Regions from separate parts of the Breznakia sp. PFB1-19 genome, predicted to be linked through region 2. Evidence: a T-box and tRNA genes for the amino acid it is inferred to sense, from the RefSeq annotation. Region 2 holds a T-box; the other holds one or more tRNA genes.
What was found. A T-box is a leader RNA that pairs with one kind of tRNA and senses whether it is charged. The one in region 2 lies ahead of M2098_RS07865 (valine--tRNA ligase), so its partner is inferred to be a tRNA-Val.

Region 1 (5,129 bases), on a different contig from region 2:
TTCATTTGCCATTTTCATCAATGGAATATATTCTCCTATGATTTCAGCTTCAGTCCCAACTGAAAACTCTTTATCTGTACGAATCATCATTTGATCCATACAAACAGAACCAACAATTTCATATGGATGCCCATCAATCCCAACAAAACGTCCGGTGTTCTTTCTAAGTAAACCATCACCATATCCAATTGGTAAAGTTAGAATGTACATATCTTTCACTGCTTTATATGTTGCATCATAACTAACACTCTCACCTGCAGTAATTTTCTTACAATAACTTACTTGAGAATAAAGCGAAAAAGCTGGTTTTAAACCAATTTGAGAATCGACCACATCAATTCCATATAATGCAATACCAGGGCGAACTGCATTACTACGTGCATCCTCATAACCTAAAGTGCCTGCTGAATTGGATGTATGAATCCATTTGAAGTCATAATTTAATGAATCAACGATAGCATAAAACCATTTAACTTGTTTGTCACAAGATGCTTTATCTGTGCTATGAAAATGTGTAAAAATACCTTCCACTTCCATTTTATGTTTTTCTAAGAAATTCATTACCTCTTTAACTTCATTTAAGTTCTTCATTCCTATACGATTCATACCTGTATCAATTTTTAAATGTATTTTTAACTTTGATGCATCGTATGAAGCAACAACTGTTTCTAACCACTCTAATGAGAAAACACTTAATGTTATATCATTGTCAATTGCATAATTCACGCAAGAAGCATCTACATATCCAAGAATCAACAGAGAACCTTTATACCCTTGCAATCGTAATGACTTTGCCTCATCAATTGACGAAACACAAATGTAATCAGCTCCACATTCAAGAAATGTGTTCGCTACTTCAATATCACCATGTGAATATGCATCCGCTTTACAAACGCAAAAAACATTCCTATTTGAATGTTTTTTAATAAGATTATAGTTAAATACTAAGTTATCCAAATGAATTACAGCGTATGTCTGACGATATTTCATAAATCACACCTATACTATTTTTGCAGTGTAGTATGCAACATACCCAGAATACGCAATGATAATTATGCGAACTATATTGTATGGATCTGCAGTGAATAAATTTCCAAAGAATTCCGTAAGACTGTATGTAAACAGTTGAAACGAAATTGTTTGCAACATGAATACATAACGGAAGAACTCAGCTAATCCTAAACAAAGGATAAAACATAAAACAGCTAGAATAGAAAACTTGATATCGATTCCTCTTCCCATGTACTTTATTACATTACCAATTGCTAATGCAGCACCAACATATATAAGGGAGTAATACCAACCATGAAAAACTTGATAAAATGCTGCAATAAGTATTGCACATATTATTGAACAAATAATCCCATAAATCATAGCCACAGGAAATCTTTGCTTATTTCTTAAATTATCTGTGTTAAAAACATTCATATAAACCTCCAAAAATATTTGTTTATAGTATATCACACTAATTCACGCTTGTTTATGAATAACTTGTGAATACCATAAATCATTCATGTTTTTCTACAATATATCGAAAAAAGAAAATGGATTTGTTAAATAATTAGAGAAATATCAGATATTACATTATATAAGGAAAAGAGATTTTAATCATATTCCATAAGAAAATAAGTAATTTGAAATTATTTTAAAATTTTTTGTATTTTTTTGCTTTTTTTCATTGCCTTTTTGTTTTGTTTCGGTTATTATGAATAGGCGGTAATCAGCAAGGTATGAGCTTACACAGCTGACCCGACAGTGCTTTGAAAAAGTTGAAAAAGTTGAAAAAAATCTATTGACACTGCAAAGCACAAATGATAACATATAAAAGCACTGTGAACTGCTTAGGCAGATGCAGTAAAAATGGAGGTTTAGCTCAGTTGGGAGAGCATCTGCCTTACAAGCAGAGGGTCAGCGGTTCGAGCCCGTTAACCTCCACCATTTTTATGCCGACTTAGCTCAATCTGGTAGAGCAACTGACTTGTAATCAGTAGGTTGTGGGTTCAATTCCTATAGTCGGCACCATTTTTTTATGGAGGGGTAGCGAAGTGGCTAAACGCGGCTGACTGTAACTCAGTTCCTTAGGGTTCGGCAGTTCGAATCTGCCCCCCTCCACCATTATCTTTGGTTTGACTTCTTGGGGTATAGCCAAGCGGTAAGGCACCAGACTTTGACTCTGGCATTGCACTGGTTCGAATCCAGTTACCCCAGCCAATTTTAAATCATTTATGACCCCTTAGCTCAGTTGGTAGAGCATTTGACTTTTAATCAAAGGGTCGGGCGTTCGAATCGCCCAGGGGTCACCATCTGCGGGTGTAGTTTAATGGTAGAACTTCAGCCTTCCAAGCTGACTACGTGAGTTCGATTCTCATCACCCGCTCCATTTAAAGAAACAAGTACCTTGTAATCATATGGGTGCTTTTTTTTATATTCACTAGTCAGCTTTGGATGTAAGTTATTCGATTATTATTTTTGCTGAAGTTCGTCTTAACACTTAGGCATGGATTCTTCTAATAACTGATTCTCATCCCTAGGCAGCTCTTGATCTCGTATAATCATCGCACGTAATATATCATCCGAAATTTGATACCACTTTAATTGAACATGATAACGTGCTTTCTCGTATTTCGGGTTTTTATTCAAACAACGATTTAACGGTTGTATAGAAAACGGACCGATACGAGGACATGTTGTCTTTCTTTTCATTTGTCTTAGTACTTGTTCTTTTATTTCTTTTGTCGTAATCCACCAGTGATCTTCAACGATACCTAGAATTAGTGCATCAACCTTGCTAGAGAACCGAGTACCGACAAACATAAAGCGATCAAGGATTTTATCAATATTAGAAATCCTAGAGAAAGCGCGATTTATCTCATCTATTTCATACTGATTCAAAGCTTTATACTCTTCCCCACTCAATCGAACATCACCTTTTCCGTTTGTTGTTCCGTCCGCAAAGTGATAGCGTAAATATGCTTCTGTTGCCGAGTAAGAAACTCCAATTGAACGTAGAAATCGTATAAACTCATATACATTCTCTGTATGTACAGATGTCTTAAATCCCATTTTAACACTAATATATTTCTTTATTCCTTTAATTTCAATGTAAAAATCAGGTTTCATCTTTTCCTTAATATGATAAGCATAAATGATATCATCTTCATGTATATCGCCATACAATACCTCAACAAGGTCATACAATAATACAGGTAATTGCTTCACTTTCCTTTTATGAAAAACTCTAACAAACTCTTTTTCATTTTCTATACCACTTATTTCTTTCTTAAATGGAGTTTTGTGTTCCATATATATACTACCTCCTTAATTTCTTATAGTACATATATTACAAAAATCCTAAAAATGCTTTTTATGTTATACTACATATATGAAAATCGTATTAGCAACCACAGCAAAACATAAAAGCGAAATACTTACAAACGCGCATATTTATCACACGTGTCGCAAAGGTGACTTTGCTGAAGTAAAGAACATCGAAAATCCAAAACAACGCGCAATAGCCAACGCAACAGGCAAAGCTCAGTCAATACATCCAAATAGTGATGAAGTTGTTATCGGTCTAGATACATTTGTTGTTTTTGAAAATCAAATATTTGAAAAACCAAGAAATACTGAAGAAGCTAGAAATCGACTCAGACAGATGTCAGGAAGAACAAATGAAGTCTACACTGGTATTTGCATTATTGATTCAAGATCGCAAACGATTTTAACTGATGTTGCAAAAACTAAGGTTACCTTCTTCCCTATAAGTGACAAAAATATTGATTTGTATATAAAAAGCGAACCGAACTTGATTCACTCTACTGGTTATATTATTGAACATATGCTTAGCTGTTTCATCAAGTCCATAGAAGGTGAATACTACAATATTCTAGGTGTGCCTTGCGCAAAAATCTACGCAATGCTTGCATCTATTGGGTATGAATTTGGCGAGGGTAGGACAAAATAAAGTGGATACATTATTTAATATACCGTCATACTTTATGTTATATAATGCAATATAACTTATTTACATATTATGTTTTTAAGTTTATTATTATACTAATGAGATGTTAAAAGTTTCTAATCTTTCTCTTTTGCAACTCATTAGATTGAAACGTTCTTTTGTAACGTTAAAGTAATTGGTAACCATGATTCTATCTCCAACAAATGGTTTATAACCCTTTACTTTACATGAAGTGTAAATGGTATCGCACTTCAAATCGAGTGAATGTAATTTACTTATTCTACTACTTTGCTTAATTACCAAAATATTACTCGATTCCAAAGTTCATAAAAATGTTCCTGTTACAAAAGAACAATTCAATCGCTTATTTATAAAACAAAGAACTTCATTCTTGTTGCTTACAAGATCGAAGTTCTTTTTTGTTCTATTCTACTTTTTCTAATTTTGATTACACGGGAGAAGCTTGAAACAAACAACATCCCCAAAGCAAGCATACTTGCCTTGATTAGTGTATCAAGTCCGGTACTTAATGCTTCATCTAAACGATTATTAACAACATATAACATCGTTTCGTACATCCCTCCACCAGGAACTAGTGGTATCAATGAACTAATCACAAAAGTCGTTACTGTGGTTTTACGTACGCGTGCCATAATTTCTGAATATGTTGCAAATCCTACTGCAGCAAGAAACATAGACGATGCGGAACTAAACTGACCAAATTTGCATAGTTCATAAATTAACATACCAATAGCACCACCAATACCACCATATACTAGATTCTCTTTTTTTATATTAAACAATACCCCAAAGAAAAACGAAGAAAGCGCAGCACTAGCGATTTTAACAAGAGATAGAATCATAACACTCCACCTCCAATAAAGTTCATCCAGAGGCTTAATATGAGCCCTGCTCCCACAGCTAACCCAATCGCAATCAAGACCGCTTCGATTGCCCTAGTCGCACCTGACATATAATCACCTGATATCCAATCTCGTACCGCATTTGTAATCGCCACTCCTGGCACAAGTAACATAATCGCTCCACTGATTGCAATATCTCGATGATCCACAAAACCTATATATGTAAGCAGTAATACTAGGATTGTCAAAATTGCAGATAATACAATAATATTCACAATTGAGTTAAGCTTCAACTTTTCCAACTC
Region 2 (5,129 bases):
ACAAGTCCATGAATAAGAACATCCTTGAATGGACGACTGTGTGTCGCATAACGTGCTTGGAATGCCATTCTAGCAACCCAGAAGAAGATAATATCATATCCTGTAACTAATGTATCATTTGGATAGTAGCGTTCAAAATCAGCTGTTTCTTCAGGCCAACCAAGTGTTGAGAATGGCCATAATGCACTTGAGAACCATGTATCAAGCACATCTTCATCTTGTTGCCAATTATCAATATCTTTAGGTGCTTGTAATCCAACATAGATTTCACCCGTGTCTTTGTGATACCAAGCTGGGATTCTGTGTCCCCACCATAATTGGCGTGAAATACACCAGTCTTCAATTTTTTCTAACCATTGGTTAAATGTATGTTCGAAACGTTTTGGTGTAAAGTTAATTTTTTGATCTTCAATATTTTGATTTTTAATTACTTCATCTGCTAGTGGACGCATTTTAACAAACCATTGTTTAGATAAATATGGTTCAACAATTGCATCTGTTCTTTCTGAGTGACCAACTTGGTGCATATGTTTTTCAATTTTAATAAGTGTTCCTGCAACTTTTGCATCTTCAACAAGTGCTTTACGGCAAGCAAAACGGTCCATATTTTCATATTTACCAGCTAATTCATTCATCGTTCCATCTGGATGCATACAAATTGGCATTGGTAAATGATATTTTTGTCCAATCACAAAGTCATTTGGATCATGCGCAGGTGTACATTTCATAACTCCAGTTCCAAATTCAACATCGATATAATCATCAGTAATGATTGGCAATTCTTGTCCATTTGCTGGGTTGATGACATGCATTCCAACTACGTCCTTGTAGCGTGCATCATCTGGGTGAACAACTACACAAACATCTCCAAACATTGTTTCTGGTCGTGTTGTGGCAACTTGTAATTCTTGACCCGTTTCCACTACTTTATAATTGAATGTGTACATTGCACCTTCAATTTCCTTATGGATAACTTCAATGTTTGATAATGCTGTTTTTGCTTCAGGATCCCAGTTAATAATACGTTCTCCTTGATAAATCAAGCCATCGTTGTATAAATCAACGAAGATTTTATTAACTGCTTGATTTAGTCCAGAATCAAGTGTAAAACGTTCTCTAGTATAATCAAGCGATAAACCTAGTGTTGCCCATTGTTCACGAATATGACTTGCATATTCCTCTTTCCAGTTCCATGCATGTTCCAAGAATTTCTCACGACCAATATCGTATCGTGAAACATCTTGTGCTTTTAAACGCTCATCAACTTTTGCTTGTGTTGCAATTCCTGCATGGTCCATTCCAGCAAGCCATAGTACATCAAAACCTTGAAGTCGTTTATATCTAGCTACAATATCTTGTAACGTTGTATCCCATGCATGACCTAAGTGTAACTTACCTGTTACGTTTGGTGGTGGTATCACCATTGCGTATGGAGTTTTACTTGTATCTCCTGCAGTGAAATATCCTTTTTTCACCCAATGATCGTAATACTTACTTTCGATTTTACTATGATCATATTTTGCTTCTAATGTGTTTCTCATCTGATTCTCCTTCTTTGTTAATTTATATGTAACGTGTCGCATAGTTACACCACGATAGTGTTTATCAAAGCTACGTTCACTTACTTCTTTCATCCCCAGCGCTTTTGCCACACGGATACTGGCTTGATTGGTATCGCGTATTAAAGCGTACACCGTGTCGACGTTTAGTTTTGTAAAAGCATAAGTAACACAAGCACGCGCCGCTTCACTTGCATACCCACGATTCCAATACGCATAGGCAAATTGATAGCCAACTTCTAATACGGTCTCCCATGGTGTTTGCTGATAAGTTAAACCACAGTTTCCTATCATCTTCCCTGTCTGTTTAAGCACAACTGCCCACAAACCAAAACCATCGTTTTGATAGCGCTCTTGTTGCTTTTCAAACCACTGTTGAATTTCAGTATCGCTAAAGCCACCTTCATAAGCATACATCACTTTTGGATCAGCCAATATGTCCTTTAGATCATCGTAATCTGAAGCATTCATTTGTCGTAAAAGTAAACGATCTGTTTCGATTTGAAAAGTTTTCTTCATATGTGCTCCTTGTTGAAAATAAAAAGCACTCATCCCAAAGGACGAATGCTCGTGGTACCACCTTAATTTGCATACAATGTATGCCTTAAACAGATAACGGCTGTAACCGGATATTCTTACTAAACTCAGAATATCTACTCCTAGACTACCTTCCATACATTCATTTATTGTTTTTCACCAATCAACAACTCTCTATAAAACGTTTGTATGTACTCCTTCTATTCACTGTATTTATTTTCTTACTTATTATACCAAGTTTTTCACTTTAATCAATAAGCGCTTGTGCAAAGTTTTTCGCATATGCACGGATTTCTTCTTTTTGTGTATCACTTGGTTTAAATTTAATACGTAATCCTTCATCTACAAGTTTCATTTTTTGTTGCTTCAAACGGACCATCATATTTGGTACAGCCTCACCAGACCACCCATAACTACCAAAAGCACTAGCAACTTTAATTCCATCATATGGCGTTAGAATTCGATTCATCATATGCCATACTGGAGGTAATGCATCTCCGACAATTGTACATGAACCATAAAGCACTCCATTGGCTTGTTTAATTGCTTCATATACTTCTTCTTGGTCTGCATCTACTAAATCATACAACTTCACTTCTAAATGATGATTCTCTAATTCATCTTTAATAATTTCTGCCATTTCGCGCGTATAACCATATGCAGTTACATAAGCAATTGCTACTTTTTTCACATCGTTAGTTTTCACTTTCGCAAAGTCTGTATAACGTTGAATGAAATCATCAATTTCTTGATCAATCAAACATCCATGCCCAGTTGCAATATAACGAATTGGTAAATCACGAATTTTATCCATCGCCTTAGCAACAAATGGTTTAAATGGACCCATAATCATTTCTGTATAATATGCGAATGCTTTTTCATAGTTTTCACGATTTGCGACCTGTGATAATAACACCTCATTTGTGGCATAATGTGCACCAAATGAATCGCAAGTAACAAGAATTTCTTCATCAACAATGTATGTATACATCGTGTCTGGCCAATGTAAATTTGGTGCCATAATAAAACGTAGCGTTTTATTTCCAACAACAACTTCTTCTTGGTCTTTTACAACACGTCCATTAAACGGTTTATTTACAATTTCTTTTAAATTGTTTTGTGCGGCAATGGTTGAAAGTATCTCAATATTTGGATTTAATTCAAGAAACTTCTCTAATGAGCCAGAATGATCTGGTTCTGTATGATTACAAATAATGTATTTGATATCTTCTACTTTTACTAATTCTCTAACTTTTTCGATATATTCATCAAAGAATTTATCTTTTACTGTTTCAAACAATACAACCCCTTGACTTGTTTTTAGTAAGTATGAATTGTATGTTGTTCCAAACTCAGTTTCCATAATAATATCAAAACGTCGTAAATTTGGATTTTCTACCCCAATCCAATAAAAATCTTTTGTGATTTGTAAGTATTTCATAATTATCTACTCCTATCTTTACCTTTAAGTATAGGCAATAATAAGGTGCAATTCAACCATATTGCACCTTTTCACAGCTGATTTACCAAAAGAAAAGAAAGTGCTATGCAACACTTTCCAATAATTCATCAATTTTTTTCCAGACAGCTTCTCTTCCCTTTGATGTTTCACTTGAAAATTGAACAATTTCCGTTTCAGGGATTTCAAGCGTACTAGCAATTTTACCCATATTTTTACTAATTTCACTACGTTTAAGTTTGTCAATTTTTGTTGCTACAACAACTACAGGTAAATGATGATATCTCGCATATTCCATCATGGTAATATCATCCTCACTCGGCTTATGACGTGCATCAACAAGTAGAACCAGTCCAATCTTTTGTTCACGAGTACCAAAGTAGTCTTCCATCATTTGACCAAAGGCTTGCAATTGTCGTTTGCTTATATTGGCATATCCATAACCTGGAACATCAACAAATAAAAATGTGTCGTCGATGTTAAAGAAATTTAGTAAGCGTGTCTTACCAGGTGTATTTCCAACATAGGCAAGTTTTTTACGATTGACCATCGTATTGATAAAACTACTCTTTCCTACATTACTACGCCCTGCTAAGACGATTTCTGGAAGTTGTGACTCAGGCCAAAAACTTTTGTCTGGAGCCGAAGTCACAAGTTCACAGTATTGTATCGTTCTCATTATTTCACGAGTGCAGCATTAAGCACTTGCGAAACATGATCAACTGGAATAAATTTAATTGATTCTTTAACTGTTTCTGGTAAATCATCAAGATCTTTCACATTATCTTTAGGCATAACGATTGTTGTAATACCTGAGCGATGTGCAGCCATTGATTTTTCTTTCAATCCACCAATTGGCAATACATTTCCACGCAAAGTAACCTCTCCAGTCATCGCTAAATCACTCTTTACTGGTTGATTTGACAAAGAAGAAATAAGTGCAGTGGTTAATGTCACACCAGCACTTGGTCCATCTTTAGGGACTGCACCTTCAGGAACATGAATATGTACATCTTGTGTTTTAAATATTTCAGAATCAATGTGATATTTTTTTGCGTTCGCTTTTACATAGTCATATGCAATACTAGCACTTTCTTTCATCACATCACCAAGTTGTCCAGTCACAACAAGTTTACCAGTACCATCAAAATGGTTTACTTCTACTTGAAGAATATCTCCACCAAATGAAGTATATGCTAATCCTGTTACTGTACCTACTTGGTCTTTTTTCTCTTTACGTCCATAGTCAAAGATTTCTTTACCTAAGAACTCTTGGATTTTCTTTTTCGTCATAGATAGTGATTTCTTTTCATCTTTTAAAATCACAAGAACCGTTTTACGGATTAACTTAGCAATCACACGTTCCAATTGACGCACTCCACTTTCTCTAGTGTAGTGTTTAATTACATACATAAGCATTTCATCAGAGATTTTAAATTGCTTATCTGTTAAACCATTTTCTTTTAATTGTTTTGGTACCAAGTGACGTTTTGCAATTTCTAGTTTCTCAATTTCTGTATAACTTGATAATTGAATAATTTCCAAACGGTCTTGTAAAGCGTGTGGAATATTAT

Region 1: it has a tRNA-Val gene. The T-box ahead of M2098_RS07865 (valine--tRNA ligase) is inferred to sense a tRNA for this amino acid. The anticodon was not compared.

The regions. Positions count from the first base shown of each region.
Region 1 is NZ_JARXXJ010000020.1:19,260-24,388, forward strand. Features, by position in the region: gene alr (alanine racemase) at 1-990, opposite strand, end outside; gene M2098_RS09135 (hypothetical protein) at 1,000-1,428, opposite strand; tRNA gene M2098_RS09140 (tRNA-Val) at 1,863-1,938, shown strand; tRNA gene M2098_RS09145 (tRNA-Thr) at 1,946-2,022, shown strand; tRNA gene M2098_RS09150 (tRNA-Tyr) at 2,032-2,115, shown strand; tRNA gene M2098_RS09155 (tRNA-Gln) at 2,136-2,211, shown strand; tRNA gene M2098_RS09160 (tRNA-Lys) at 2,228-2,303, shown strand; tRNA gene M2098_RS09165 (tRNA-Gly) at 2,307-2,380, shown strand; gene M2098_RS09170 (hypothetical protein) at 2,485-3,303, opposite strand; gene M2098_RS09175 (Maf family nucleotide pyrophosphatase) at 3,383-3,964, shown strand; gene M2098_RS09180 (threonine/serine exporter family protein) at 4,360-4,824, opposite strand; gene M2098_RS09185 (threonine/serine exporter family protein) at 4,821-5,129, opposite strand, start outside.
Region 2 is NZ_JARXXJ010000014.1:51,594-56,722, forward strand. Features, by position in the region: gene M2098_RS07865 (valine--tRNA ligase) at 1-2,078, opposite strand, end outside; T-box leader at 2,113-2,313, opposite strand; gene M2098_RS07870 (FprA family A-type flavoprotein) at 2,344-3,537, opposite strand; gene yihA (ribosome biogenesis GTP-binding protein YihA/YsxC) at 3,641-4,234, opposite strand; gene lon (endopeptidase La) at 4,234-5,129, opposite strand, start outside.